One region of the Streptomyces sp. NPDC046203 genome, then DNA from elsewhere that is predicted to be linked to it. Evidence: riboswitches for the same ligand, from Rfam matches in the RefSeq annotation. Region 1 holds a riboswitch; each other region holds the start of a gene.

Region 1 (9,894 bases):
GGAACGCCGGGGCCATGGGACCCCGGGCGGCCGCGGCCAGCGACACGACCACCGATCCGAGCCCTGATCCGGCCATCGATCCGATCGGCGACTCGCACACCGACTCGCGCACCGAGTTGCTCGGAGACTCGCGCACCGAGTCGCTCAGCGGCTCGCTCGGCGACTCCCTCGGCGAGTCGCTCACCGGGACCGTCGGCGATCCGCCGGGAACGGCTTTCACCGGGACGGCGACCGCCGCCGGCGCGCCCCCGACCGGCACCGTCACGACCACCCCGGCCCCCGGAGCTCCTCCGGCCGCCGAGGCCATGACGACCACCACCGGCGACGCGCCCGCCATCGGAGCGGACGGACTCGACGAGGCCGCCGAGCGGGCCGCCCGGCTCTCCGTCGCCCACCTCCTCGGCCGCCAGGACGCCGAAGGCTGGTGGAAGGGCGACCTGGAGACCAACGTCACCATGGACGCCGAAGACCTCCTGCTCCGCCAGTTCCTCGGCATCCTCGAACCCGAGACCACCCGCGCCGCCGCCCTCTTCATCCGCGGCGAACAGCGCGAGGACGGCACCTGGGCCACCTTCTACGGCGGGCCCGGCGAACTGTCCGCCACCATCGAGGCGTACGTCGCGCTGCGGCTGGCCGGAGACCTCCCCGAAGCACCGCACATGGCGCGCGCCGCGACCTGGATCCGCGGCCAGGGCGGCATCGCCGCCTCCCGGGTCTTCACCCGCATCTGGCTGGCCCTGTTCGGCTGGTGGAGCTGGGACGACCTGCCCGAACTGCCGCCCGAGCTGGTGTTCCTGCCCAGCTGGTTCCCGCTCAACATCTACGACTTCGGCTGCTGGGCCCGGCAGACGATCGTGCCCCTCACCGTCGTCTCCGCCAAACGGCCGGTGCGGCCCGCCCCGTTCCCGCTGGACGAGCTGCACACCGACCCGGCCCGGCCCAACCCGGTGAAACCCCTGGCCCCGGCGGCCAGTTGGGACGGCGTCTTCCAGCGCCTCGACAAGGGGCTGCACCTCTACCGGAAGATCGCCCCGCGCCGGCTGCGGAAGATCGCCACCGACATCGCCGCCCGCTGGATCGTCGAACGCCAGGAGAACGACGGGTGTTGGGGCGGAATCCAGCCACCCGCCGTCTACTCCGTGATCGCCCTGTATCTGCTCGGCTACGACCTGGAACACCCCGTCATGCGGGCCGGCCTCGAATCCCTGGACCGCTTCGCGGTCTGGCGCGAGGACGGCGCGCGCATGATCGAGGCGTGCCAGTCCCCGGTCTGGGACACCTGTCTCGCCGCCATCGCGCTCGCCGACGCGGGCGTCCCGTCCGATCACCCCGCGCTCGTGAAGGCCGCCGACTGGATGCTCGGCGAGGAGATCGTACGCAAGGGCGACTGGGCCGTACGGCGTCCCGGACTCCCGCCGGGCGGCTGGGCGTTCGAGTTCCACAACGACAACTACCCCGACATCGACGACACCGCCGAGGTGATCCTGGCGCTGCGCCGGGTCGCGCACCCCGACCCCGAGCAGATGGACGGGGCCGTCAGACGCGCGGTGCGCTGGACCCTCGGCATGCAGTCGAGGAACGGCGCCTGGGCCGCCTTCGACGCCGACAACACCAGCCCCTTCCCCAACCGGATGCCGTTCTGCGACTTCGGCGAGGTCATCGACCCGCCCTCGGCCGACGTCACCGCCCATGTGGTGGAGATGCTGGCGTACGAGGGCCGGGCCGACGATCCGCGGGCCCGCCGGGGCGTCGACTGGCTGCTGGCCGAACAGGAGCCCGGCGGCGCCTGGTTCGGCCGCTGGGGCGTCAACTACGTCTACGGGACGGGGGCGGTGGTGCCCGCCCTGGTCGCCGCCGGGATCTCCCGTACGCACCCCGCGATCCGGCGGGCCGTCGGCTGGCTCGGATCCGTACAGAACGAGGACGGCGGCTGGGGCGAGGACCTGCGCTCGTACCGGATGCCGCACTGGGCCGGCCAGGGCAGTTCCACGGCCTCCCAGACCGCCTGGGCGCTGATCGCGCTGCTCGCGGCCGGCGAGCGGGAGTCCGAGGCGGTCCGGCGCGGGGTCACCTGGTTGGTGGAGCGGCAGCGGGCGGACGGTTCCTGGGACGAGCCGGAGTTCACCGGGACCGGCTTCCCCTGGGACTTCTCCATCAACTACCACCTCTACCGGCAGGTCTTCCCGCTCACCGCGCTCGGTCGCTATGTCCACGGCGAGCCCGTGCCGCACGCCCGGAAGGCCGGCTGATGCCCCCGGAGCCGGCCCCGGCCGCCGGGGCCTTTGACGCCACGGGGGTGCCCGGGGCCGGGCCGGCGCGGGCCCCGGACGGGGCTCCTCGGGCCGGGGCGGCCGGCGGGGGAGACCCCGCCGCCGTACCGCCGCTGGTCGTCGCCTGCGCGCTCGGCATCGAGAAGCTGGCCCTGCGCAGCGGCGGCCGGGGCGGCGCGCCCGCCGCGCTGACCGTCGTCCGTACCGGCATGGGGCCGGCGCACGCGCGCCGGACCGTCGCCCGGGTCCTGGGCCGTGAGCCCTGGCGGGACGCGGCGGTCATCGCCTCCGGCTTCTGCGCGGGCCTGGCCCCCGGGATGCACCCCGGCGACGTCGTCGTCGCCGAGGAGACCCGCGACGCCGACGGCGCCACGCCCTGCGACGGCACCGCGCTGCTCGTGGCGGCCCTCACCCGGGCGCTGCCCGGCCGTACCGTCCACACCGGCCCGCTGACCGGCTCCGACCACGTGGTGCGCGGCCCCGAGCGGGCCGCGCTGCGGGCCGGCGGCGCCCTCGCCGTCGACATGGAGTCGGCCGCCACCCTGCGGACGGCGCTCTCGGCCGGTCCGCGCCCGGTTGCGGCCGTACGGGTGGTCGTGGACGCTCCAGAGCATGAACTGGTCAGGATCGGCACGGTGCGCGGGGGAATATCGGCGTTCCGCGTGCTCCGTGCCGTCCTTCCCGCGTTTGTCGAATGGCACCGTTCGTTACTGCTTCCCAGGAGGTGAGCGAGACATGGCCATGCCGCTCCGTCAGTCCATCAGGGTCGGTACCTATCTCTTCGAACAGAAGCTCCGCAAGCGGGAGAGGTTTCCGCTGATCGTCGAACTGGAGCCGCTGTTCGCCTGCAATCTCAAGTGCGAGGGGTGCGGCAAGATCCAGCACCCGGCGGGCGTCCTCAAGCAGCGGATGCCGGTCGCCCAGGCGGTCGGTGCCGTCCTGGAGTCCGGGGCGCCGATGGTGTCGATCGCCGGCGGCGAACCTCTGATGCACCCTCAGATCGACGAGATCGTGCGTCAGTTGGTGGCCAGGAGGAAGTACGTCTTCCTGTGCACCAACGCCATGCTGCTGCGCAAGAAGCTGGACAAGTTCACCCCGTCCCCGTACTTCGCCTTCGCCGTGCACATCGACGGCCTGCGCGAGCGGCACGACGAATCCGTCGCGAAGGAGGGCGTGTTCGACGAGGCGGTGGCGGCCATCAAGGAGGCCAAGCGGCGCGGCTTCCGGGTCACCACCAACTCGACCTTCTTCAACACCGACACCCCGCAGACCGTCATCGAGGTGCTCAACTACCTCAACGACGACCTCCAGGTCGACGAGATGATGATCTCGCCCGCCTATGCCTACGAGAAGGCCCCCGACCAGGAGCACTTCCTCGGGGTCGAGCAGACCCGGGAGCTCTTCAGGAAGGCGTTCGCGGGCGGCAACCGGCGCCGCTGGCGGCTCAACCACTCCCCGCTCTTCCTGGACTTCCTGGAAGGCAAGGCGGACTTCCCGTGCACCGCGTGGGCGATCCCCAACTACTCCCTCTTCGGCTGGCAGCGCCCCTGCTATCTGATGAGCGACGGCTACGTCCCCACGTACCGCGAACTCGTCGAGGACACCGACTGGGACAAGTACGGCCGGGGCCGCGACCCGCGCTGCGCCAACTGCATGGCGCACTGCGGCTACGAGCCCACCGCCGTCCTCGCCACCATGGGCTCCCTCAAGGAGTCGCTGCGCGCGGTCCGCGAGACGGTCACCGGGAACGGCCCGGCATGACCGAGGAGTTCGACCTGCGGGCGCTGCTCGCCGCGCGCGGCGGCGAGCGCTACGAGCTGCACGCCCGCCACCTCAACCACCAACTGCCCCGCATGCTCCACACCATAGGGTTCGACAAGGTGTACGAGCGGGCCGAGGGGGCCCACTTCTGGGACGCCGACGGCAACGAGTACCTGGACATGCTGGCCGGCTTCGGCGTCATGGGGCTCGGCCGGCACCACCCGGTCGTCCGCAAGGCGCTGCACGACGTCCTCGACGCCGGCCTCGCCGACCTCACCCGCTTCGACTGCCCGCCGCTGCCCGGCCTCCTCGCCGAGCGGCTGCTGGCCCACAGCCCCCATCTCGACCGGGTGTTCTTCGGCAACAGCGGCACCGAGGCCGTCGAGACCGCCCTCAAGTTCGCCCGGTACGCCACCGGGCGGCCGAGGATCGTCTACTGCGCGCACGCCTTCCACGGGCTCACCACCGGCTCCCTGTCCGTCAACGGGGAGCCGGGCTTCCGGGACGGCTTCGCCCCGCTCCTGCCCGACACGGCGATCGAGCTCGGCGACCTCGACGCCCTGGAGCGCGAGCTGCGCAAGGGCGACGTGGCCGGCTTCGTCCTGGAACCCATCCAGGGCAAGGGCGTCCACGCCGCCCCGCCCGGCTTCCTGCGCGCCGCCCAGGAACTGCTGCACCGGCACGGCGCCCTGCTCATCGCCGACGAGGTGCAGACCGGCCTCGGCCGGACCGGCGACTTCTATGCCCACCAGCACGAGGAGGGTGTCGAGCCCGACCTGATCTGTGTCGCCAAGGCCCTCTCGGGCGGCTATGTGCCCGTCGGCGCCACGATCGGCAAGGACTGGATCTTCAAGAAGGTCTACTCCTCGATGGACCGGGTCCTCGTCCACTCGGCCAGCTTCGGCTCCAACGCGCAGGCCATGGCCGCCGGGCTCGCCGTGCTCTCCGTCATGGAGTCCGAGGACACCGTCGCGCACGTCCGCCGCACCGGCGACCTGCTCGCCTCCCGGCTGCGGGAGCTCGTACCCCGCTACGAACTCCTCAAGGAGATCCGCGGCCGAGGACTGATGATCGGCATCGAGTTCGGCCGCCCGACCTCGCTCGGGCTGCGCGGCCGCTGGGCCATGCTCCAGGCGGCCCGCAAGGGGCTCTTCGCGCAGATGGTCGTGGTGCCGCTGCTCCAGCGCCACCGCATCCTCACACAGGTGTCCGGCGACCATCTGGAAGTGATCAAGCTGCTCCCGCCGCTGATCATCGACGAGAAGGACGTCGACCGCTTCGTCACCGCCTTCACCGCGGTCATGGACGACGCGCACGGGGGCGGCGGGCTCCTGTGGGACTTCGGGAAGACCCTGGTCAAACAGGCTGTGTCGGCCTCGTAGGGCCGGCTGCGGGGCTGCGTGCCCGCAGAGTCGTCGGGAGCCGCCGGGTGCGGGAGAAGCCGCTCCCGTGAGGGTTTGCCTCTGAGGCAAGAAATTTGCCTCAGAGGCACGATCCTGGCCCAATGGAGGCATGGACCACGTTACCGACGTCCTGCAGGACGTCGCCCCGCAGCTGCGGGCCCTGCGGCGCCGCCGGGGGCTCACGCTGGAGGGCGCCGCCCAACGGGCCGGGCTCTCGCCGGCTCACCTCTCCCGACTGGAGACGGGGAACCGGCAGCCCTCGCTGCCCATGCTGCTCTCCCTCTCCCGTATCTACGGTACGACGGTCTCCGAACTGCTGGGCGAGACGCTGCCCGAGCGCGACCCGATCGTCCGGGCCGGCCGCTCCGATCCCGTCGAGGCCGACGGCTGGATCTACCGCCAGGCCGGAGCCGCCGGGCGCGCCATGCAGTGCCTGCGCGTCCACATCCCCTTCGCCACCAGCGCCGACATCGTCCGGATGCACCCCGGCGAGGAGTGGATCCACGTCCTGGAGGGACGGGTCAGGCTCGCGCTCGGCGACACGGTGCACGTTCTCGATCCTGGGGACAGCGCCCACTACGACTCGCTCACCCCGCACCGGGTCGGCGCCGCCACCCAGGCAGGGGCCGAGCTGATGTTCGTCCACACCCTGATCCAGAGCCCCGCCGCCGAGCTGTGCCTCGGCAACGGGACTCCGCACAGCCGCTGAGCCCCCAGAAAGGATTCGACATGTCCGACAAGTCCGTACCGGTCACCGGTGAAGAGCGTGGTGGCGGCAAGTTCCCCAAGGGGCTCGTGCTCCGTCTCTTCGCCTACCTCATCGCGGGTCACCTGTTCGCCGGCTTCCTCTACCTGCTCTTCGAGATGGGCGGCGGCCAGTAACACGGCGGCAGGCGAAGCGGTCTCGGCGGCCGGCCCCCGGCCGACCGCCCCAGGCCCAGCCCCCTACGCTTCCGTGAGCAGCCGCTCTCGCAGCCGCTCACGGGTTTCCGGGGCCAGTCCCAGGCCCGTCAGGAGATACGCGTCGACCGACCCCCAGGTCGACTCGATCGCCTCGAACCCGGCGCGCAGATACTCCACCCGCGCGTCGAAGAGCGGGGCCAGCAGCTCCATCACCTCCGGAGACATCCCGTCCGGGGCGGTGGGGCTGCGCTTCATCCGGTAGCGCCGGTGCGGGGCGTTGGACTTCAGATAGTCCGCCTCGATCGCCTCCCGCTCGACCCCCACCGCCAGCAGGGATATCGCGATCGCGAGCCCCGCCCGGTCCTTCCCCGCCGCGCAGTGCATCAGCGCCGGAACGCTGTCCCCGGCCATCGTGTGCAGGATCCGGCTGTGCTCGGCGGTCCGCTCGACGATCATCCTCCGGTACGAGCGGGTCATCCGCCCCGCCGCCTGGCCCTCGCCCAGGACCTCCCGCAGCCGCGCCAGTTCGCCGGAGCGCACCAGCTTCCAGAAGTCCTTGCCGTCGGCGGGGTCGCTGAGCGGGATGCTCACGTTCGTCACCCCGGGCAGTGCCACGTCCGGCCCCTCCAGGCGCCGGTCGGCGTCATTGCGGAGGTCGAACACCGTATGCAGGGACAGGGCGGTGAGGAAGGCCGCGTCCTCGGTGGTGGCGTGCGCCAGATGGCCGCTGCGGAACAGCCGCCCGGTGCGGACGGCCCGGCCGTCCGCGGTCGGCAGCCCGCCCAGGTCACGGAAGTTGCGTACGCCGGTGAGCTCGGGCTCGGTCGTCGCTTGCGTCACGGTCGCTCCTGCTCTCGGGATCGGTTTTCCGGCATCATCCCGGTGCCCGCTTCACGGTGCACCCCTCGGGGCACCGGTGGGCGATCTGCCCGAATTAGCGGGTTCGATATAACGCGCCCTGATTGCTGGGGGGATGGGCGCCGGGGCGTGAGCAGCGTCATAAACATGACGGACCGTGGTGGAGCGTCCTTTTCAATTCCCTTTCACGGAAAGCCAATCGATGGGGCGTCATCGATGCGGCGTGGCCGGAATGCGGGCCCGGCGCGCCGTGATCATGGGGAAAAGGAATAAGGCGGCTTGTTCCCGCCGACACGGCTCGTCTAGCGTCGCGTTCCATCCGGACGGACCGCCGAATCCTGCCGCCGCCCGGAATCCGCACTCACCCGTACCCGGCAGGAGCGGGGGACCCAGGTTTTACGCCGGTTCCTCGGCGCCCGAAATGAAAAGGCGCGCCACGAAGGACGGCTCGGGGTGAAGTCGCGTGAACGCGCGGCCGGACATCTCCCGTCCGAACCCGACAGCTCACCTCGCAGGCGACGGAGAGGAATGCCGTCATGCCCGCGAAGGGTAAGCACCGCCGCCGCAAGGCCCGCCCGTTCGGCCGTGGAATAGTCGCCGCGAGCGCCGGCGGGGCCGTCGTCGCGCTGCCGCTGATCGGCGCGACCGGCGCCCATGCCGCCGAACGGGCCGTTCCGGCCGCGACGCCCCGACAGGTTCCCGTTGCCACTCCGGCGTCCGTCCCGGCATCGGTCCCGGCCACCGCCCCCGGTGGCGGCGCGAGCGCGTACACCGTGGTGCCCGGCGACCACCTGTCCAAGATCGCCGCGGAGCACCGGCTGGCCGGCGGCTGGCACCGGCTCTACCACGACAACCGCCAGGTGGTCGGCGAGAACCCGTCGCTGATCTTCCCGGGCATGAAGCTCGTCCTCGGCGCTCCGCACACCGGCCAGGCCGCCGCTGCCCCGAAGATCGCCACCCCGAAGATCGCCACCCCGAGGGCCGCCGCCTCGCAGAGCGTCGGGCGGAGCGCCGACGGCGTGTCCACCGCCTCCGCTTCCGCCTCCGCCTCCGCTTCGCGTGGTGCCGAGCGCGTCACCGCGTCGGCCGCCGGTGCCTCCACCCAGGCGTCCACGCCGGCCCCCACGGTCTCGGTGTCGGCCTCGTCCCCGGCTTCGGCCTCGTCCCCGGCGTCCGCCGCCGTGTCCACCGGCACTGCGGCCTCGGTCCCGGCCGGTTCGACCGCCTCCTCTGGCGCGACTGCCTCCTCCGGCTGGGTCGCCCCCGTCAGCGGCGGCACCTCCACCCCGTACCGCGCCTCCGGCTCGATGTGGTCCTCCGGCTACCACACCGGTGTCGACTTCATGGCGGCCACCGGCACCACCGTTCGCGCCGTCGGCCCCGGCACCGTCTACTCCGCCGGCTGGGGCGGCTCCTACGGCAACCAGGTCGTGATCAAGCACGCCGACGGCACCTACTCGCAGTACGCCCACCTCTCCTCGATCACCGTTTCCGCAGGCCAGGCCGTCTCCGGTGGCCAGCAGATCGGCCTGTCCGGCGCGACCGGCAATGTGACCGGCCCGCACCTGCACTTCGAGATGCGCACCGGGCCGGACTACGGCTCCGACATCGACCCGCTGGCCGCCCTGCGGCAGCACGGCGTCGCCGTCTGACCCGTCCGACCCGGCCGTCCCGAAACGGCGGAAAGGCCCTCCGAGCCCGCCCGTGAAGCAGGCCCCGTAACCGGCCCCCGGCGCACCCGCGCCGGGGGCCGGACGCGTATTCCGATTTGGTCGAATCTTTATCGGTGGCATATATCACCCGCCGTCAACCCCTCCTTACGGTCGCGTAGGTCACATCCGTCCGGCAAAGATGTGCTCCCGTGGCAGACGATTCGACAACACGAGACATGAACGCAATCGGGTCGTACGCGGCTATCGGTGACAGTTTCACGGAGGGCGTCGGAGACCCCGGGCCCGACGGGACATTCGTCGGCTGGGCGGACCGTTTCGCGGTCCTGCTGGCCGACCGGCTGCCGGAGCACGACGACTTCCGCTACGCGAATCTGGCCGTACGGGGGCGCCTGCTCGACCAGATTGTCGCGGAACAGATCCCGCGGGCGAAGGAACTCGCCCCCGACCTGGTGACCATCTGCGCCGGCGGCAACGACATCATCCGCCCCGGCACGGACCCCGACGACGTTGCCGAGCGCTTCGAGAGCGCCATCGCCGACCTGAGCTCCGCCGTCGGCACCATCATGGTGGCGACCGGCTTCGACACCCGCGACGTGCCGCTGCTCAAGCACCTGCGCGGCAAGATCGCCACGTACAACGGGCACGTACGGGCCATCGCCGACCGCTACGGCTGCCCGGTGCTCGACCTGTGGTCGCTGCGGTCCGTCCAGGACCGCCGCGCCTGGGACGACGACCGGCTGCACCTCTCGCCCGAGGGGCACACCCGGGTCGCGCTGCGCGCCGCCCAGGTCCTCGGCATGCCGGTGCCGGCCGACCCCGAGCAGGTCTGGCCGCCGCTGCCGCCGCGCGGCACCCTGGAAGTCCGCAAGGACGACATGCACTGGGCGAAGGAGTACCTCGTCCCGTGGATCGGCCGGCGGCTGCGCGGCGAGAGCTCCGGCGACAACGTCGAGGCCAAGCGCCCCGACCTGCTGCCGCTGTAGCGGACCGGACCAGCGCCGGACCGGCCCCGGCACTCGCACCGGC
Region 2 (9,894 bases), on a different contig from region 1:
CGGATCCCGCGCTCGCGGGCGACGGCCGCGATGTGTTCCAGCAGGGCGGAGGCGACCCCGCGGCCCTGGTGGGCGTCCTGGACGAGGAAGGCGACCTCGGCCTCGTCGGCGGGCGCCGAGGCGGGCCGCCCGTCGGGGGCGATGCGGTCGTAGCGGACGGTGGCGATGAAGTCGTCGCCCACGGTGGCGGCGAGCCCGACCCGGTCCACGAAGTCGTGGTGGGTGAACCGGTGGACGTCCTTGGCGGACAGCCGGGGGTAGGGCGCGAAGAAGCGGTAGTACTTCGACTCGTCCGACACATGCTCGTAGAAGCCGACCAGCCGGTCGGCGTCGTCGGCGGTGATGGGGCGGATGCGCGCGGTGCCGCCGTCCCGCAGGACCACGTCCGCCTCCCAGTGGTCGGGGTAGGCGTGTTCCGGCTGTGCGGGCTGTTCCGACGCGCTCTGCATGGGGAAAGACTACGACCGGCGCGGGGCCGTGACACGAGTGGTGACACGGGTCGCGGCGGAGCCGTGGCACCGGTCGCGCGGCGGGCGGGCGCCGGGCACTGTGGGGAGGGCCGGACGGGGCACCCCAGGGGCTGCCCGGCGGTTCTAGGCCGGGTCTCCCGCCACCCGTGAGAGACTGGTCTAGACAACCGCTGAGAGTTGAAGGGCAACCACTATGGCTGAGCGCCGCGTCAACGTCGGCTGGGCCGAGGGCCTGCACGCCCGCCCCGCCTCCATCTTCGTCCGTGCCACCACGGCCTCCGGCATCCCCGTGACGATCGCCAAGGCCGACGGCAGCCCGGTCAACGCCGCGTCCATGCTCGCGGTGCTCGGCCTGGGCGCCCAGGGCGGCGAGGAGATCGTGCTCGCCTCGGACGCCGAGGGCGCCGAGATCGCGCTCGACCGCCTCGCGAAGCTGGTCGCCGAGGGCCTCGAAGAGCTGCCCGAGACCGTCTGACCCGTCCGCCGCCACCCCGCCGTCACCCGACGACAGTCCGACGACAGTCCGGCGGCGGTTCGGCTGTTCAGCGATTCAGCGACGAGAGCCGCGCCCCTCCAGCTCCTCCGGAGGGACGCGGCTCTTCGCATGTCCGCGCCCAGCGCGCCACGCCCCGTGCGCACCCCACGCACCGCGCCCCCGGCACCGCGCCCCCGCGCACACCGAAGCCCCGGCTCCTTCGAGCCGGGGCTTCGTCACGTGGTGCGCCGCGCGCGATCGCGGGATGCGATCATCCGCCGGGCTGTCCGGGGGCGACCGTCAGACGGCCACGCCGCGGGCCCGCAGGTACGAGATCGGGTTGATGTCCGTGCCGTACTCCGCACCGGTGCGGGCCTCGAAGTGGAGGTGCGGGCCGGTGGAGTTTCCGGAGGATCCGGAGATGCCGATCAGCTCGCCCGGGGTGACCTTCTGGCCGACGTACACGCGCAGGGCGGAGAGATGGCCGTACTGGGTGTACGTGCCGTCGTTCATCCGGATGACGATGTTGTTGCCGTACGCGCCGCCCCAGCCGGCCTCGACGACGGTGCCCGAGCCGACCGAGACGACCGTGGTGCCGTACGCGGCGTGGAAGTCGATACCGGAGTGGTGGCCGGAGGACCACAGCGCGCCGCCGGTCTGGTAGCCGGTGGAGACGTACGAGCCGGCAACGGGGAGCTGGAAGGAGGCGAGGCGCTTGCGCTCGGCGTCACGGGCCGCGCGCTCCTTGGCCTCGCGGATCTCCTTGACGCGCTGCTCGGCCTTGCGCTTCGCCTCGGCGGCGGCCTTGGCGCGGGCGGCGGCCTGGTAGGCCTGCTTCTCCTGGGCGGCGGCCTGGGCGTCGACGTGCTTGGCGAGGGACTCCTCGGTGACCACCCGGGTGAGGCCGGTGTCCTCCAGGGAGCCGTCCTCGGTGTCGGCGGCGAGCGCCGGAGAGGCCAGAGAGCCGATGACGCCGGCACCGGCGAGGGTCGCCGCGCCGGCGATGCCCGCGCCGCGGCGCGCCATCCGGCTCGGAGCACGATGCTTCCCGGTGGCACGGGTGAACGCCATGAAAAGGCTGGTCCTTTCCTTCCCTCTCGCCTACCGGGTTAGCTGACGGGTTCGGAGCAGGAAGGTCTCCTACGGGCCCCTCCGCGAGAGCGAAGGCGTCCGATTCACCCCAGGGGACGTGAGGGGTCCCCGGCTCCCCAGGCTCGCGCCTGACGGGGACTCGGCGATGGCTGCCCGGTGCCGCGGACGCGGCGTCGTACAGGGGCGGACAGCCGCATCGACGCTAGGCCGATCATCTGTCCATCGCCAAACAGAGGCGCCTCATTGTTATTCATGCCACAGGGCATTCGACCTCACAGGCCATCAATTCGGACATAGGGAAGGACCCTGACGAACCGGGTCGTCAGGGTCCTTCCCTCAGCCGTCCACACCGTCGGCCCGGCCGAGCCCGCGGGATCGGCCGGGCCGGCCGGGTCAGGTCGGGTCAGGTCGGTCGGGTGAGTCGGTCGGCCGCTCAGCCGGTGACGACCGTCACCTCGCCGATCCCGAGGGCCCGCACCGGCTCCTCGATCTGTGCCGCGTCACCGACGAGCACGGTGACCAGCCGGTCCACCGGGAAGGCGTTGACCACGGCGGCCGTGGCCTCGACCGTGCCGGTCTCGGCCAGGCGCGCGTACAACTGCCCCTGGTAGTCGTCCGGGAGGTGCTGCTCGACCTGGTCGGCGAGCGTGCCCGCGACGGAGGCCGCCATCTCGTACTTGAGCGGGGCCACCCCCACCAGGTTCTGCACGGCCACATCGCGCTCGGCGTCCGTCAGACCCTCGGCGGCCAGGGTGCGCAGCACCTTCCACAGGTCGTCGAGGGCCGGGCCGGTGTTCGGCGTGTCGACCGAGCCGGTGATGGCCAGCATCGAGGCACCGTGGCCCTCGGCGTCGGAACGCACCACCTGGCCGAAGGCACGTACCCCGTAGGTGTAGCCCTTCTCCTCGCGCAGGACGCGGTCGAGCCGGGAGGTGAGGGTGCCGCCGAGGCAGTACGTGCCGAGCACCTGGGCCGGCCAGACCTGGTCGTGGCGGTCGGCGCCGATACGGCCGATGAGCAGCTGCGTCTGAACGGCGCCGGGTCGGTCCACGATGACGACCCGTCCGGTGTCGTCGGCCGTGATGCCCCGCATGGGACGCGGCGCGGCGGGCGCCCCGGTCCACGCGCCCAGGGTCTCGGCGAGCAGCTTGTCCAGGTCGACCCCGGTCAGGTCGCCGACGACCACGACGGTGGCGGCGGCGGGCCGCAGGTGCGCGTCGTAGAAGGCGCGCACGGCGGCGGCGTCGATCGCCTCCACCGTCTCCTCGGTGCCCTGGCGCGGCCGGGACAGGCGCGTACCGGCCGGGAACAGCTCCTTGGAGAGCTGCTTGGCCGCCCGGCGGGCCGGGTTGGCCGCCTCGTGCGGGATCTCGTCGAGCCGGTTGCGCACCAGGCGCTCGATCTCGGACTCGGCGAACGCGGGCGCGATCAGGGCCTCGGCGAGCAGGCCGAGCGCCTTGGGCAGCCGGGAGACCGGGACCTCCAGGGAGACCCGTACGCCGGGGTGGTCGGCGTGCGCGTCGAGAGTGGCGCCGCAGCGCTCCAGCTCGGCGGCGAACTCCTCGGCGGAGCGCTGGTCGGTGCCCTCGGACAGGGCCCGGGCCATGATCGTGGCCACGCCGTCCAGGCCCTCGGGCTCGGCCTCCAGCGGGGCGTCGAGGGACACCTCGACGGCCACCACCTGCTGGCCGGGGCGGTGGCAGCGCAGCACGGTCATCCCGTTGCCGAGCGTGCCGCGCTCCGGGGCCGGGAAGGCCCAGGGCTTGGCGAGGCCCGGCTGGGGCTGCGGGTGGAACGTCATGGTTGCCAAAGACGCGGCGGCCTCGGTCACTGGTCCGCTCCCTCTTCCTCGTCGCTGTCGCTGTCGTCGGCGCCGTCGGCCGTCACCGGCTCGTAGACCAGGACGGCGCGGTTGTCCGGGCGCAGTCGCGCCTGGGCGACCTCCCGGACCTCCTCGGCGGTGACGTCGAGGACCCGGTGCACGGCGGTGAGCGCGAGCTGCGGGTCGCCGAACAGCACCGCGTACCGGCACAGTTCGTCGGCGCGGCCGGCGACCGTGCCGAGCCGGTCCAGCCACTCGCGCTCCAGCTGGGCCTGGGCGCGCTCCATCTCCTCGGGCGTCGGGCCCTCGGCGGCGAAACGGGCCAGCTCCTCGTCGACGGCCTTCTCGATCGCCGGGACCTCGACACCGCCGGATGCCTTGACGTCCAGCCAGCCGAGCGAGGGCGCGCCGGCCAGCCGCAGCAGGCCGAAGCCCGCGGCGACGGCCGTGCGGTCGCGGCGGACCAGCCGGTTGTGGAGACGGGAGGACTCCCCGCCGCCCAGGATGGTCAGGGCCACGTCGGCCGCGTCGGACTCCCGCGTGCCGTCGTGGGGCAGCCGGTAGGCGGCCATCAGCGCACGCGCCGGGACCTCCTCCTCGACTACCTCGCGCAGCTGCCCGCCGATGACGTCCGGCAGCGAGCCGTCGCGGGGCGCGGGCTTGCCGTCGTGGCCGGCGATGGAGCCGAAGTACTTCTCGACCCAGGCCAGGGTCTGCTCCGGGTCGATGTCGCCGACGATGGAGAGCACCGCGTTGTTCGGCGCGTAGTACGTGCGGAAGAAGCTCCGCGCGTCCTCGAGGGTGGCCGCGTCCAGGTCGGCCATCGAGCCGATCGGGGTGTGGTGGTACGGGTGGCCCTCGGGGTACGCGAGGGCGGTCAGGCGCTCGAACGCGGTGCCGTACGGCACGTTGTCGTAGCGCTGGCGGCGCTCGTTCTTGACGACGTCGCGCTGGTTCTCCATGGACTCGTCGTCCAGGGCCGCGAGCAGCGAGCCCATGCGGTCGGCCTCCAGCCAGAGCGCGAGCTCCAGCTGGTGCGCGGGCATGGTCTCGAAGTAGTTGGTCCGCTCGAAGCTCGTCGTACCGTTGAGCGAGCCGCCGGCGCCCTGCACCAGTTCGAAGTGGCCGTTCCCCTTCACCTGGCCCGAGCCCTGGAACATCAGGTGCTCGAAGAGGTGGGCGAGTCCGGTGCGGCCCTCGACCTCGTGGCGCGAACCGACGTCGTACCAGAGGCAGACCGCGGCGACCGGGGTCAGGTGGTCCTCGGAGAGCACCACCCGCAGGCCGTTGGCCAGCCGGTGCTCGGTCGCAGTCAGGCCGCCGGAGCCGGCCTCGGCCTCAGCCGTGTGACCCATGGGCATGTACGTCCCTTCGATCGCGATCGGGAAAAAGTCCTGCCACTGTATGCAAGCGCGCCGCCACCTCGCGAAGTTCCCGTACCTCTCGGATGTCCCTCTTCCGGGTCGCGGTCGGCATTGTCCGTGGCACGGTCCACAATGGTCGGCGTCAGATCAGCCCATGTTGGTGAAGGAGCCGCAGCCGCGATGGCCCGCCGCAGCACGAAGACACCGCCGCCGGACGAAGCGTTCGAGGAGCGAATCCTCGACATCGATGTCGTCGACGAGATGCAGGGTTCCTTCCTCGAGTACGCGTACTCGGTGATCTACTCCCGTGCGCTGCCCGACGCCCGCGACGGCATGAAGCCGGTGCAGCGCCGCATCGTCTACCAGATGAGCGAGATGGGCCTGCGGCCCGAGCGCGGCTTCGTGAAGTGCGCGCGCGTGGTCGGCGAAGTCATGGGCAAGCTCCACCCGCACGGCGACGCGTCGATCTACGACGCGATGGTCCGCATGGCACAGCCGTTCTCCATGCGGCTGCCCCTCGTCGACGGCCACGGCAACTTCGGTTCGCTCGGCAACGACGACCCGCCGGCCGCCATGCGGTACACCGAGTCGAAGATGGCCCCGGCCGCACTCCTGATGACGGAGTCCATCGACGAGGACACCGTCGACTTCGCCCCGAACTACGACGGCCAGGAGCAGGAGCCGGTCGCGCTGCCTGCCGCGTACCCGAACCTGCTGGTCAACGGCGCCTCGGGAATCGCGGTCGGCATGGCGACCAACATGCCCCCGCACAACCTGGGCGAGGTGATCGCGGCCGCCCGGCACCTGATCCGCCACCCGAACGCGGACCTCGACGCGCTGATGCGCTTCGTGCCCGGACCGGACCTGCCGACCGGCGGCCGGATCGTCGGCCTCGCCGGCATCCGGGACGCCTACGAGTCGGGCCGAGGCACCTTCAAGATCCGCGCGACGACCACCATCGAGACCGTGACGGCGCGCCGCAAGGGCATCGTCGTCACCGAACTCCCCTTCACGGTCGGCCCCGAGAAGGTCATCTCCAAGATCAAGGACCTGGTCGGCTCGAAGAAGCTCCAGGGCATCGCCGACGTCAAGGACCTCACCGACCGCAACCACGGCCTGCGCCTGGTCATCGAGGTGAAGAACGGCTTCGTGCCGGAGGCCGTCCTGGAGCAGCTGTACAAGCTGACGCCCATGGAGGAGTCCTTCGGCATCAACAACGTGGCGCTGGTCGACGGCCAGCCGCTCACACTGGGCCTGCGGGAACTGCTGCAGGTCTACCTCGACCACCGCTTCGCCGTGGTCCGGCGCCGCTCCGAGTTCCGCCGCGCCAAGCGGCAGAGCCGGCTGCACCTGGTCGAGGGCCTGCTCGTCGCGCTGCTCGACATCGACGAGGTCATCCGGCTCATCCGCGAGAGCGACAACTCGGCGGAGGCCAAGCAGCGTCTGATGGAGCGCTTCTCGCTCAGCGAGATCCAGACGCAGTACATCCTCGACACCCCGCTGCGCCGGCTCACCAAGTTCGACCGGCTGGAGCTGGAGGAGGAGCGCGACCGCCTCACCGGCGAGATCGACGAGCTGACGCAGATCCTCGAATCCGACACGGAGCTGCGCAAGCTGGTCTCGACGGAGCTGGCGGCCGTCGCGAAGAAGTTCGGCACCGACCGGCGCACGGTCCTGCTGGAGTCGGCGGGCTCGCCGAAGACGGCCCCGGCGATGGCCCTGGAGGTCGCGGACGACCCGTGCCGGGTGCTGCTGTCCTCCACCGGCCTGCTGGCCCGTACGGTGACCGAGGGCCTTCCGGCCGACCACGACGGCAAGCGCGCCAAGCACGATGTGATCGTCTCCTCGGTGGCGGCCACCCAGCGCGGCGACATCGGCGTGGTGACCTCGGCCGGCCGGCTGCTGCGGATCGCCGTCATCGACCTCCCGCAGCTGCCGGACACGGCCGCCGCGCCGAACCTGGCGGGCGGTGCGCCGCTCACGGAGTTCCTGACCCTGGAGGCGGACGAGACGGCGCTGTGCCTGACCACTCTCGACGAGTCCTCGCCCGGCCTCGCGCTCGGCACGCTCCAGGGTGTGGTCAAGCGGGTCGTGCCGGACTATCCGGCGAACAAGGACGAACTGGAGGTCATCGGCCTCAAGGACGGCGACCGGGTCGTCGGCGCGACCGAACTGCGCACCGGCGAGGAGGATCTGGTCTTCATCACCTCCGATGCCCAGTTGCTGCGCTACCAGGCCTCCCAGGTACGGCCACAGGGCCGCCCGGCCGGCGGTATGGCGGGCATCAAGCTGGCGGAGGGCGCCGAGGTCCTGTCCTTCACGGCGGTGGACCCGGCGGCGGACGCGGTGGTGTTCACGGTGGCCGGCGCGACCGGCACCCTGGACGCCTCGGCCGGCACCTCGGCCAAGCTGACCCCGTTCGACCAGTACCCGCGCAAGGGCCGGGCCACCGGTGGTGTGCGCTGCCAGCGGCTCCTGAAGGGCGAGGACCTGCTGATCCTGGCCTGGGCGGGCGCCACCCCGGCCCACGCCGCCCAGAAGAACGGCACCCCCGTCGAACTCCCGGCCCCCGACCCGCGCCGCGACGGCTCGGGCACGCCGCTGGCGAAGCCGGTGGCGGTGCTGGCGGGACCGCCCAGCTAGGGAACCGCTCTCCGCGTATGCGCGACGCCCCCTGTTCCCTCGCGGGTACAGGGGGCGTCGCGGGTGCGGGTGCGGGACGGGTACGGGTGCGGGACGGGTACGGGTGCGGGACGGGTGCGGGACGGGTGCGGGACAGGCAGGCTCTCAGGCCGGCGCCTCGGCCTCGTCCGGCTGCGGCACGTACCGCAGCACCCCCCACATGCTCTGCTCGTCGGGCGTGTCGTCCGGACCGGTCTGCTCGCAGGCGGCGAGGTCCGCGCGCAGCGCGGCGGCGTCGACTCCGCTGCCGATGAGGACGAGCTGCGTCAGCCGCTCCTCTCCGGCGGGCCAGGGCTCGGGGTGGAAGCGCAGAAAACGGCCCACCGCGTGGACGGTGTAGCGGTGTTCCGGGTCGGCGGCGCCGAAGTCGACGAAGCCCTTGATGCGGTAGAGGCCCTCGGGGCGGGAGTCCAGGAAGGTCATCAGACGGCGCGGATGCAGCGGAACCGCCGTACCGAGCGACACCGTGTCGTAGGCGGCGTGCGGATGGGCGTGCTCGTCCCCGTACAGGATGTCCTCGATGGACATCTGTCCGGCGATCTCGCCGTCCGGCACCACCCTGTCGAAGAGCAGCTCCGGGTCGATCCGCCCGTGCGCCGTCTCGACGATCGCCGCCCGCGTCGCGAGCCCGGTGACCGTCTCCCGTACGGCGGCCAGTTCCGCCGGTGCGAGCCGGTCGGACTTGTTGACGACGACGAGGTCGGCGACGGCCAGATGGCGGTCGGTCTCCGGGTGGCGGGCGCGGGTCGCGGCGAACTCGGCGGCGTCGACGACCTCGACCAGCCCGCCGTAGACGGCGCGCGCGTTGTCGCTGGCCAGCACCATCCGGACGAGTTCCTGCGGCTCGGCGAGCCCGCTGGCCTCGATCACGATCACGTCCAGGCGCAGCTCGGGACGGGTGAGGACCTCCAGGTAGGTGTCGAGCTCGCTCGCGTCCACGGCGCAGCACAGACAGCCGTTGCCGAGCGAGACCGTGGATCCGACCTGCCCGGCGACGGTCATGGCGTCGATGCCGATGTCGCCGAAGTCGTTGACCATGACCCCGATCCGTGTGCCGCGCGCACCGCGCAGCAGATGGTTGAGCAGGGTGGTCTTCCCCGCCCCGAGAAACCCGGCCAGGACGACGACGGGGATCGGCTGGGTGGTCAAGGGTGGTGCCTCCGGGCCATGGGTGCTTACGGGTGGTGCCACGGTCGGTGCCCGCGACCGCGAAGCCCCAAGGATAGGCACGCCGCACGGCCCGGCCGCCCGCTCGCCCTGTGACCAGGCCCGATGCTCCCCCGGCGCCCTCCCCTCCCCTTCCCCTGGCCCGGCCCTGGCCCTGACCCCGGATACGGCTCCGGATACGGCACATCGCCGAGCGGACCGGTGTCGACCGGTGACTCGCTCGGCGATGTGTTCCCGGACACGGCCCGGGGAGGGGTGGATCAGACGGCCCCGGCGCCGGTGAGCGCCCGGACCTCGGTCTCGGCGTGCTTGGCCTCGTCCGCCGGCTCGGACGAGGTGACGGTGCCGAACCAGCCCGCGAGGAAGCCGAGCGGGATGGAGACCAGACCCGGGTTCTCCAGCGGGAAGTAGGCGAAGTCCACGCCGGGGAAGAGCGATTCGGGGCTGCCGGAGACGACCGGCGAGACCACGACGAGCAGGACAGCGGGGAGGAGTCCGCCGTACACCGACCAGACCGCGCCCCGGGTGTTGAACCGCCGCCAGAACAGCGAGTAGAGCACCACGGGCAGGTTGGCCGAGGCGGCCACGGCGAAGGCCAGGCCGACGAGGAAGGCCACGTTGAGATCGCTGGCCAGGAGGCCGAGGCCGATCGCGGCGACGCCGATGCCGGCGGCGGCCAGCCGGGCGATGGTCACCTCGCTGTACTGCTTGGCGTTCGGGCGGCGCAGCGTGGCGTAGAGGTCGTGGGCGACCGACGCGGAGGAGGCGAGGGTGATGCCGGCGACCACGGCCAGGATGGTGGCGATGGCGACGGCCGCGACG
Region 3 (9,894 bases), on a different contig from region 1:
CAGCGCCTCCAGGTCCTCGATCTCCCGCGCCACCTCGTACGGCGCGGTGTCGCCGCTGCCGCCCCGGCCCCGGCGGTCGTAGGTGATCACGGTGAAGTGCTCGGCGAGCAGTCCGGCCAGTTCGGCGGATTCGGCGCCGGTCATCAGCGCCCCGCCGACCAAGACGACGGACGGGCCGGTGCCACGGACCGTGCAGGCGATCGCGGTGCCGTCAGCGGAGACGACCTTGTGCGTGGTCGTGGTCGTGGTCATGAGAGATCCCCTTCCCCCGAGTTCGCACGGAACTCGATCCCGATGCTTGCTGACGCGGCGGCCGTGGGAGGGGCCGTCGATCAGGTACTAGACCGTACAGTACTCAGGTGGGTACTGGTCGGTCCAGTACTCTTTCGGGTGAGCGTTTCCGGCGGGGACGGGGGCGGAGAGAAGAAGAGAGAAAAGGGAGAGGGGAACGGCCATGGACAGCCGCTCGGCACTCAAGCACCAGTCGATCCTGGAGGCGGCGACCTCCGTGTTCCTGACCAAGGGATACGCGGGGACGAGCATGGACGACATCGCGAAACTGGCCGCGGTCTCCAAGCAGACCGTCTACAAGCACTTCGCCGACAAGGACACCCTCTTCGCCGAGATCGTCCTCGCCACGACGGACGACGTCGACGGGATCATCGGGGCGGCGGCCGAGTTCCACACCGTCGTGAATGGCGGTGGCGGTGGCGAGGGGAGCGGGGCCGGGGACGGGAGTGGGGTCGAGGCCGGGGCCGGGGCCGGGGCCGGCGGTCTGGAGGAGGGGCTGGCCCGGCTCGCCCGGAGCTTCGTCCGTACCCTCACCCAGGACCGCGTTCTGCGGTTGCGGCGTCTGATCATCGCCAACGCCGACCAGTTCCCCGAGCTGGGCGCCGACTGGTACGAGCGCGGCTTCGAGCGGGTGCTCGCCGGTCTCGCCGACACCTTCCGGCAGCTCGACGCCGAGGGGCGGCTCACCGTCCCGGATCCGAAGCTCGCCGCGCACCACTTCGCCGGGCTGCTGCTCTGGATCCCCGTCAACGCGGCCATGTTCCACGGCTCCGCCCAGCACACCGACGCCGATCTGGACCGGTACGCGGAGGAGGGTGTCCGGGTCTTCCTCGCCGCCTATCGCGGGAAGGGTGGAGATGGGGCCGGCGATAGGGGATAGGGGAGAGGGCGGGGGCATGGGCGTGGGCTGACAGCCCGGGGCGGGGCGCTCCGGCTCCGCCCGGCCCGGCTCCGCCCGGCTCCGCCCGGCTCCGCCCGGCTCCGCCCGGCTCCGCCCGGCCCGGCCCGGCCCGGTCCGGCCGGGACCCATGGGCCCCATGAGGCCCATGGTCCCCGTGGTGTCCCGCCAGGCGCCTTGTACCGTCGGAGCATGAGCACACCCCCCGCCCCCGAGCTGTTCACCTGGGAGTTCGCCACCGATCCGTACCCGGCGTACGCCTGGCTGCGCGAGCACGCGCCCGTCCACCGGGCGACGCTGCCCAGCGGGGTGGAGGCATGGCTGGTGACCCGGTACGCGGACGCCCGCCAGGCGCTCGCCGACCAGCGGCTGTCGAAGAACCCGGCGCACCACGACGGGCCGGCGCACGCCAAGGGCAAGACGGGCATCCCCGGCGAGCGCAAGGCCGAGCTGATGACGCACCTGCTCAACATCGACCCGCCGGACCACACCCGGCTGCGCCGCCTCGTCTCCAAGGCGTTCACCCCGCGCCGCGTCGCCGAGTTCGCGCCGCGCGTGCAGGAGCTGACCGACCGGCTCATCGACGGCTTCGCGGAGCGCGGGAGCGCGGACCTCATCCACGAGTTCGCGTTCCCGCTGCCGATCTACGCGATCTGCGACCTGCTCGGCGTACCGGCCGAGGACCAGGACGACTTCCGCGACTGGGCCGGGATGATGATCCGGCACGGCGGCGGGCCGCGCGGCGGCGTCGCGCGCTCGGTGAAGAAGATGCGCGGCTACCTCGCCGAACTCATCCACAAGAAGAGGGAAGAGCCGGGAGACGACCTGATCTCCGGACTCATCCGCGCCTCGGACCACGGCGAGCACCTGACCGAGAACGAGGCCGCCGCCATGGCCTTCATCCTTCTCTTCGCCGGCTTCGAGACCACCGTCAACCTCATCGGCAACGGCGTCTACGCGCTGCTGCGCGACCCCGGGCAGCGCACCCGCCTCCAGGACTCGCTCGCCGCGGGGGAGACCGGCCTGCTGGAGACCGGGATCGAGGAGCTGCTGCGGTACGACGGGCCGGTCGAGCTCGCGACCTGGCGCTTCGCGACCCAGCCGCTGACCATCGGCGGGCAGGAGATCCCGGCCGGCGACCCGGTCCTCGTCGTCCTCGCCGCCGCCGACCGCGACCCGGCCCGCTTCGACCAGCCGGACACCCTGGACCTCGCCCGGCGCGACAACCAGCACCTGGGATACGGCCACGGCATCCACTACTGCCTGGGCGCGCCGCTGGCCCGGCTGGAGGGCCAGACGGCGCTCGCGACGCTCCTGACCCGGCTGCCCGACCTGAAGCTCGGCGCCGATCCGGCCGAGCTGCGCTGGCGCGGCGGGCTCATCATGCGTGGCCTGCGGACCCTTCCCGTGGAGTTCACCCCGGCCCCTCGGCGCCACGAAAGCTGACGACAGGTCAAAAATGTGATGTTCGCGTGATCTGCGGTGCATCGACTTGTGACGCCCGTTCGAATGCGGCTACGTTCACCCGCAGTCCACGCCGTCACGCGAAAGGCACTCCGCATGCGCTCCGGGAACGGACGTCACCGTCGACCTCGCCAGGCCCCCGCTATCGTCGTCGCCGCGGGAGTGACCGGATCGGCCCTGGCCCTGCCCCTGCTCGCCACCGGGTCCGCTTCCGCCGCCGATGCCCAGACCTGGGACCGGGTCGCCGAGTGCGAGTCGGGTGGCGCGTGGAGCGCCAACTTCGGCAACGGTCTCTACGGCGGGCTCCAGTTCACCCAGGACGGCTGGGAGCGGCACGGCGGTCTCGCCTACGCGCCCAGCGCCGACCTGGCCAGCCGGGCCCAGCAGATAGCCATCGCCGAGAAGGCGTTCGCCGCCGGCGACACCCAGTGGGACACCTGCGCCCCGATCGCCGGGCTCCAGCACGACGGCAAGGCGCCCGCCGTCGACCCGGGCTCCGGCCCGCTGCCCAGCGCGTCGCACTCTCCCGTCGCCGAGTCGAACCGCACCGACGGCCTGCCGTCCGAGGCCGGCCAGAGCAACGGCAGTCAGGGCAACGGCAACCAGGGCAACGGCAGTCAGGGCAACAACGGCCAGGGCAACCAGGGCAACGGAAACCAGGGCGACCAGTCCGGTCACGGCCAGAACGGCAACCAGGCCAACCAGGGGAACGGTCAGAACGGCCACGGCCAGGGCGGCCAGAGCGGTCAGGCCGGTCAGGGTGACCCGTTCGGCCAGTCGCAGGGCAACCAGGGGAACCAGGGCAACCAGGGCGACCAGGGTGGTTACGGGCAGGGCACCGGCCCGGCCGCACCCGGCGGCTCCGTGGACTCGTACCCGGGCGGGATGGCCACTCCGGCCACCCCCGACGCCTCCGCCGCCCCGGCCACCCCGGCGCCGGCGGCCACTCCCTTCGGCCCGATCGCGCCGGGCGTCTCGCTCCCGCAGGCGCCGACCGGCCTCCTCGCCATTCCCGGCGTCCTCCAGCTGCCCGGCCTCCCGGGCGCGCCCACGACCCCGGCCGCTCCCGCGGCTCCGGCCGCCCCGGACACGTCCGTGACGCCGGGTCTGCCGACCGCGCCCGGGACGGCCACCCCGGGTCAGACAACGGGGCAGAGTCAGAGCCACGGCCAGGGCCAGGGCCAGAGCGACAGCAAGGGCAAGCACCGGGGTGACGCCGCGCCGGAAGGTACGGACGGCTCGGACGCCGCGCGTGAAGCGGGACGGCACGCCGCCCCGGCCGGCAGTGACACCGACGCTGCCGATGCCGCCGAGGGCGCGAAGGGCGCGAAGGGCGGCGAAGGCGGCGCCGCCAAGAGCGAGGTCGTGGCCGGAAACGCCGTCACGGCGGACAAGGCGGACGAATACACCGTCAGACCGGGAGACAGTCTGACGGAGATCGCACGGCGTACGGGCCTCGTGGGTGGCTGGTCCGCGCTCTACGACGCCAACAAGAAGGAGCTCGGCTCCGACCCTGACCTCATCGTCCCTGGTCAGAGCCTCAAGCTGGGGTCGCAGAACTCCTCGTCCGACGAGTAGTCAGGGGCTGAATGTCCGTAATGCCGCAGTGAGACATGGATCTCTCTTGCCGAACGGGCGTGCGGCCGTCGTGGGCTGTGATCGAATCGCCCCTCACCTGCACAAACACCCCCTGACGGGGAGCAAGTAGGGGCGATTTTTCCGGGTTGATGGGCTTTGATCTTCTCCCCGGTCTGTGTCTACGGTCAGGACCGCTCGCCACCGCGGGCCCCGTCGGGCGGTACGCCGAATCCTGCCGCCGGCCGATGGGAACAGTCGTCGCGTCATGCGCCGAAGGCAGGAGCGGGGGACCCAAGGTAAGCGCCGGGCCCGGCCGTTGAAACAGACGGCCGACGACCGGCTTGGGGTGGAGCCGCGTGCAAGGACACGCGGCCGGACAACTCACAGGTCCGAACCCGACAGCTCACCTCGTAGGCGTCGGTGAGGAGAATCTCCATGCTGTTTTCCGGCAAGGGCAAACGCCGTCGTCCCTCCAAGGCCACCCGTGTCCTCACGCTGACGAGCGTCGCGGGCGTCGCCGTCGCCGCCCCGCTGATGGCCGCGGGCAACGCCTCCGCCGCCACCGCCGCCGAGTGGGACCGCGTCGCGCAGTGCGAGTCCGGTGGCAACTGGTCCATCAACACCGGCAACGGTTACTACGGCGGCCTCCAGTTCTCCGCGTCCACCTGGGCGGCGTACGGCGGCACCTCCTACGCCTCGCGCGCCGACCTGGCCTCGAAGACCCAGCAGATAGCCGTCGCCGAGAAGGTCCTGGCGGGCCAGGGCAAGGGCGCGTGGCCGAGCTGCGGCGTGGGCCTCTCCGGCGCCGCGTACTCGGGCTCCGCCTCGTCGTCGTCCTCTTCGTCGGCCGCCTCGTCTTCGTCTTCTTCCTCGGCGGGCTCGTCGTCTTCGGCGGCCTCTTCCTCCTCCTCTTCCTCGTCCTCGGCGAGCAAGAGCACCGGCTCCTCCGCCGGCTCGGCCACCGGTTCCATGACCGCGCCGCAGCGCTCCACCGAGCAGCCGACCACCCGCGGCACCCAGCGCCAGGCCCCGCAGGCCGCTCCGCAGGACGCCGCCAAGAAGACCGTCACCACCCCGACCGGCAAGAAGGTCAAGAAGGGCGACGGCGAGTACAAGGTCGTCTCCGGCGACACCCTCAGCAAGATCGCCAAGGAGAACGGCGTCAAGGGCGGCTGGCAGCAGCTGTTCAAGCTGAACAAGGACATCGTCGAGAACGCCGACCTGATCTACCCGGGCCAGCAGCTCCACCTGAAGTGAGCCGCGCGCTCGTGTGAGCCCCCACCTCTCACGAGCGGCACCTCGCGCGGGTTCGGCGACTGTCCCCCGTGGTGACCCCGTGACCGTCCCCGACCGGCCCGGAGCGCGTGCTCCGGGCCGGTCGCGGTTCGCGGCCGTGGCGCATGGCCGCAGTTCGTGGGTTGGGGCGCACGGCCGTGGTTCGCGGTTCGCGGTCGCGGGTCGCGGGTCGTGTTCGTCGGTCACGCCGTTTTCGCGCTCCCCGAGCCGCTCATCGGTCCGATTCCGGGTCCGCCCGTCGCTTTCCTCCGGATCCATACCGATGAGTAACCCAGGGGATTCGTCCCCATGTGCATGCCCCCGGGTCCTTTTTCGTCTTAGGGGGCGGGCGCCCGGTGGCCGTCGCCACCGCGCCGGTTAGGCTCTTGTCGCAAGGCGAACGAGACCTTGCGCATGCGTCACACTCAGCGTCACATCCCAGAAGGAGATGCTCGTGCCGTCCATCGACGTCGTCGTAGCCCGGGAAATCCTGGACTCCCGAGGCAACCCCACCGTCGAGGTCGAGGTCGGCCTCGACGACGGCAGCACGGGTCGTGCTGCCGTTCCGTCCGGCGCCTCCACCGGTGCGTTCGAGGCCCTGGAGCTTCGCGACGGTGACCCCAACCGCTACCAGGGCAAGGGTGTCGAGAAGGCCGTCCTCGCGGTCATCGAGCAGATCGGCCCGGAGCTCGTCGGCTACGACGCCACCGAGCAGCGCCTGATCGACCAGGCCATGTTCGACCTGGACGCGACCCCGGACAAGTCCTCGCTCGGCGCCAACGCCATCCTCGGCGTCTCCCTCGCCGTCGCGCACGCCGCCTCCGAGGCGTCGGACCTGCCGCTCTTCCGCTACCTCGGCGGCCCGAACGCGCACCTGCTGCCCGTTCCGATGATGAACATCCTGAACGGCGGCTCGCACGCCGACTCCAATGTGGACATCCAGGAGTTCATGATCGCGCCGATCGGCGCGGAGTCCTTCTCCGAGGCCCTGCGCTGGGGCACCGAGGTCTACCACACCCTCAAGAAGGTCCTGAAGGACAAGGGTCTGTCGACCGGCCTCGGCGACGAGGGCGGCTTCGCCCCGAACCTGGGCTCCAACCGCGAGGCCCTCGACCTCATCCTCGAGGCCATCAAGCAGGCCGGTTACGTGCCCGGCAAGGACATCGCGCTCGCGCTCGACTGCGCCGCCTCCGAGTTCTACAAGGACGGCGTGTACGAGTTCGAGGGCAAGTCCCGCTCGGCCGCCGAGATGACCGAGTACTACGAGGAGCTGGTCGCGGCCTACCCGCTGGTCTCCATCGAGGACCCGCTGTTCGAGGACGACTGGGCCGGCTGGAAGGTCATCACCGACAAGCTCGGCGCCAAGGTCCAGCTCGTGGGCGACGACCTGTTCGTCACCAACCCGGAGCGTCTGGCCCGCGGCATCGAGGAGGGCTCCGCCAACGCCCTCCTGGTCAAGGTCAACCAGATCGGTTCGCTGACCGAGACCCTGGACGCCGTCGAGCTGGCCCAGCGCAGCGGCTTCAAGTGCATGATGTCCCACCGCTCCGGCGAGACCGAGGACGTCACCATCGCCGACCTGGCCGTCGCCACCAACTGCGGCCAGATCAAGACCGGTGCCCCGGCCCGCTCCGAGCGCGTCGCCAAGTACAACCAGCTGCTGCGCATCGAGGAGATCCTCGACGACGCCGCGGTCTACGCCGGCCGCAGCGCCTTCCCGCGCTACAAGGGCTGACACCCGGGCGGGCCCGCGCCCGGCGCGGGTGATCTCCCGTCAGGGCCGATCCGCGTCAGGGCCGGTCCCCGGCAGGGGCGATTCCCGGCAGGGCCGATCCGCGTGAGGGCCGGTCCCCGACGCGGGTGATCTTCCTGCCGGGGCCGATCCCTCGCCGGGGCCGATGTCCCGCCAGGGCCGATCTTCGGCTCGCCGCTTCCGTCCGTCCCCGCACCCGGTCCCGTACCGTGTGCGGGGACGTACGTTTGACCGGCACGTGCCGCCGCCGCACCGCGCCGACACGCGCGCGTGCGTGTGGTGGTCGTACCAGCGCATGGCGGACCGCGACGGATGGCGCGACGTTTAGCGCGACGTATGGCGCGACGGATGGCGCGACGGATGGGGAGACGCAGGACATGGCCGTGAAGGACCGGGACCGGTTCTCGACCGCGACCCGGATCAGGCTGCTCGGCGAGCAGACCGCCGCCCGTGTCTACCGTTCCCAGACCCGCCGCCAGGACCGCCGCTCCCGGCTCACGGGGCGCGCCGCGTTCCTCGCGCTCGTCGTCTGTTCCATGGTGGTGGCGCTCGCGTACCCGATGCGGAGCTACGTCTCCCAGCAGGGCGAGATCGCCGACCAGCGGCAGAAGGCGGCCGAGGCCGCCCGCCGCGTCGAGCAGCTGCGCGACGAGAAGGCCCGCCTCCAGGACCCCGCGTACATCCGCCGGCTGGCCCGTGAGCACCTGCACTACGTACGGCCCGGCGAGACGGCCTTCACCGTGAACGACCCCGAGGCGGACAGCCGGCCGCGTTCGGACCGGGGGGCGGAAGACCAGCCCTGGTACGACAATCTGTGGGACGGCGTGGACAACGCCGACCGCCACTGACCCCCGTCCCCCCCACCCCACCGCACCCCCGCTCCTTATTCTTTTCCCCCCACTCCCACCTACTTCAGCAAGGCAGACCGAGGCAGACATGGACACGCCCCCTCCGCAGACCGAGAGCACCGAGCCCACCGCCGCGGACATCGCCGCGTTCGAGGCCCAGCTCGGCCGGCCGCCCCGCGGCCTGCGCGCCATCGCGCACCGCTGCCCCTGCGGCAACCCGGACGTCGTCGAGACCGCGCCCCGGCTCCCCGACGGCACCCCGTTCCCGACCACGTACTACCTGACCTGCCCGCGCGCCGCCTCCGCCATCGGCACCCTGGAGGCCAACGGCGTGATGAAGGAGATGCAGGCCCGGCTCGCCACCGACCCGGAGCTGGCCGCCGCGTACCGCGCCGCGCACGAGGACTACATCGCGCGCCGTGACGCCATCGAGGTCCTGGAGGGCTTCCCGAGCGCCGGCGGCATGCCCGACCGGGTCAAGTGCCTGCACGTGCTCGTCGGCCACTCCCTGGTGGCGGGCCCGGGTGTGAACCCATTCGGCGACGAGGCCCTGGCGATGCTGCCCGAGTGGTGGGCGAAGGGCCCGTGCGTCACCCCGTGCGTGGAGAAGAACCAGCAGGCCGAGCAGGCCGAGCAGGGCGAGAAGAGCGGCCAGGCCGAGTCGAGCAGCCAGACCGAGCAGGGCGAGAAGAGCGGGGAGGGGTCCGCGGAATGACCCGGGTCGCCGGAATCGACTGCGGTACGAACTCCATCCGCCTCCTCGTCGCGGACGTCCACCCGGAGACGGGCGAGCTGATCGAGCTGGACCGGCGGATGACCATCGTCCGGCTCGGGCAGGGCGTCGACCGGACGGGCCGGCTCGCGCCCGAGGCGCTGGAGCGGACCTTCGCCGCCTGCCGTGAGTACGCGGCGGTCATCGAGGAGCTGGGCGCCGAGCGGATCCGCTTCGTGGCCACCTCCGCCTCGCGCGACGCCGAGAACCGGGACGACTTCGTCCGCGGCGTCGTCGGGATCCTGGGCGTCGAGCCCGAGGTCATCACCGGCGACCAGGAGGCCGAGTTCTCCTTCACCGGCGCCACCGGCGAGCTGCCCGGCGACGACCGGCGGCTGGTCGTGGACATCGGCGGCGGCTCCACCGAGTTCGTGGTCGGCGTCCGGCACGTGGAGGCCGCCCGGTCCGTGGACATCGGCTGCGTACGGCTGACCGAACGCCATGTGCGCACCGACCCGCCGGCCGCCGACGAGATCGCCGCGATCCGCGCCGACGTCCGGGCCGCGATGGACCTGGCCGCCGAGAAGGTGCCGCTGGGCGAGGCCGAGACCCTGGTCGGGCTCGCGGGCTCGGTCACCACGGTGGCCGCGATCGCGCTGGGCCTGCCGGAGTACGACTCCACCAAGGTCCACCACGCCCGGATCTCCCGTGCCCAGGTCGACGAGGTGGTCACCCGGCTGCTCGGCTCGACCCACGACGAGCGGGCCGCGATCCCGGTCATCCACTCGGGCCGGGTCGACGTGATCGTCGCGGGCGCGGTCGTCCTCGCCGAGATCATGGAGCGCACGGGCGCCGCCGAGGTGGTCGTCAGCGAGCACGACATCCTCGACGGAATCGCGCTCTCGGTGGCGTAGGCGTAGGCGTAGGAGACGGAGTAGGCGGCGGGCGTCCCGGCGGGTGGCCGGCGGGACCGTCCCCGGGGCTGCCGGAGGGGTCGGACCGGGGGTCCTTCGTGGACATCCGGCCCCGCCCCACTCGTCTCACCAGAGTCCCCCCGCCCCACCATGTGATCCCG

The links. A riboswitch is a leader RNA that binds a small molecule or an ion and turns the genes downstream of it on or off. The one in region 1 is predicted to bind cyclic di-AMP.
Positions count from the first base shown of each region.
Region 2: linked by a shared signal. The riboswitch ahead of ABZ990_RS02000 (M23 family metallopeptidase) and the one ahead of ABZ990_RS05005 (peptidoglycan DD-metalloendopeptidase family protein) in region 1 are both predicted to bind cyclic di-AMP.
Region 3: linked by a shared signal. The riboswitch ahead of ABZ990_RS16635 (transglycosylase family protein) and the one ahead of ABZ990_RS05005 (peptidoglycan DD-metalloendopeptidase family protein) in region 1 are both predicted to bind cyclic di-AMP.

Region 1 covers NZ_JBEYZX010000004.1:117,057-126,950, reverse strand. The annotation lists gene shc (squalene--hopene cyclase) at 1-2,249, shown strand, start outside; gene ABZ990_RS05035 (1-hydroxy-2-methyl-2-butenyl 4-diphosphate reductase) at 2,249-2,998, shown strand; gene hpnH (adenosyl-hopene transferase HpnH) at 3,006-4,031, shown strand; gene ABZ990_RS05025 (aspartate aminotransferase family protein) at 4,028-5,413, shown strand; gene ABZ990_RS05020 (helix-turn-helix domain-containing protein) at 5,544-6,143, shown strand; gene ABZ990_RS05015 (DUF6126 family protein) at 6,164-6,316, shown strand; gene ABZ990_RS05010 (tyrosine-protein phosphatase) at 6,380-7,177, opposite strand; cyclic di-AMP (ydaO/yuaA leader) riboswitch at 7,548-7,726, shown strand; gene ABZ990_RS05005 (peptidoglycan DD-metalloendopeptidase family protein) at 7,732-8,847, shown strand; gene ABZ990_RS05000 (SGNH/GDSL hydrolase family protein) at 9,084-9,851, shown strand.
Region 2 covers NZ_JBEYZX010000002.1:29,944-39,837, reverse strand. The annotation lists gene ABZ990_RS02010 (GNAT family N-acetyltransferase) at 1-449, opposite strand, end outside; gene ABZ990_RS02005 (HPr family phosphocarrier protein) at 664-945, shown strand; gene ABZ990_RS02000 (M23 family metallopeptidase) at 1,246-2,016, opposite strand; cyclic di-AMP (ydaO/yuaA leader) riboswitch at 2,029-2,192, opposite strand; gene ABZ990_RS01995 (pitrilysin family protein) at 2,471-3,868, opposite strand; gene ABZ990_RS01990 (pitrilysin family protein) at 3,865-5,214, opposite strand; gene ABZ990_RS01985 (DNA topoisomerase IV subunit A) at 5,404-7,866, shown strand; gene ABZ990_RS01980 (GTP-binding protein) at 8,011-9,054, opposite strand; gene ABZ990_RS01975 (cation acetate symporter) at 9,333-9,894, opposite strand, start outside.
Region 3 covers NZ_JBEYZX010000019.1:51,604-61,497, forward strand. The annotation lists gene ABZ990_RS16615 (alpha/beta hydrolase) at 1-252, opposite strand, end outside; gene ABZ990_RS16620 (TetR/AcrR family transcriptional regulator) at 455-1,171, shown strand; gene ABZ990_RS16625 (cytochrome P450) at 1,382-2,635, shown strand; gene ABZ990_RS16630 (transglycosylase family protein) at 2,816-4,231, shown strand; cyclic di-AMP (ydaO/yuaA leader) riboswitch at 4,490-4,663, shown strand; gene ABZ990_RS16635 (transglycosylase family protein) at 4,667-5,488, shown strand; gene eno (phosphopyruvate hydratase) at 5,961-7,241, shown strand; gene ABZ990_RS16645 (septum formation initiator family protein) at 7,637-8,107, shown strand; gene ABZ990_RS16650 (DUF501 domain-containing protein) at 8,196-8,822, shown strand; gene ABZ990_RS16655 (Ppx/GppA phosphatase family protein) at 8,819-9,733, shown strand.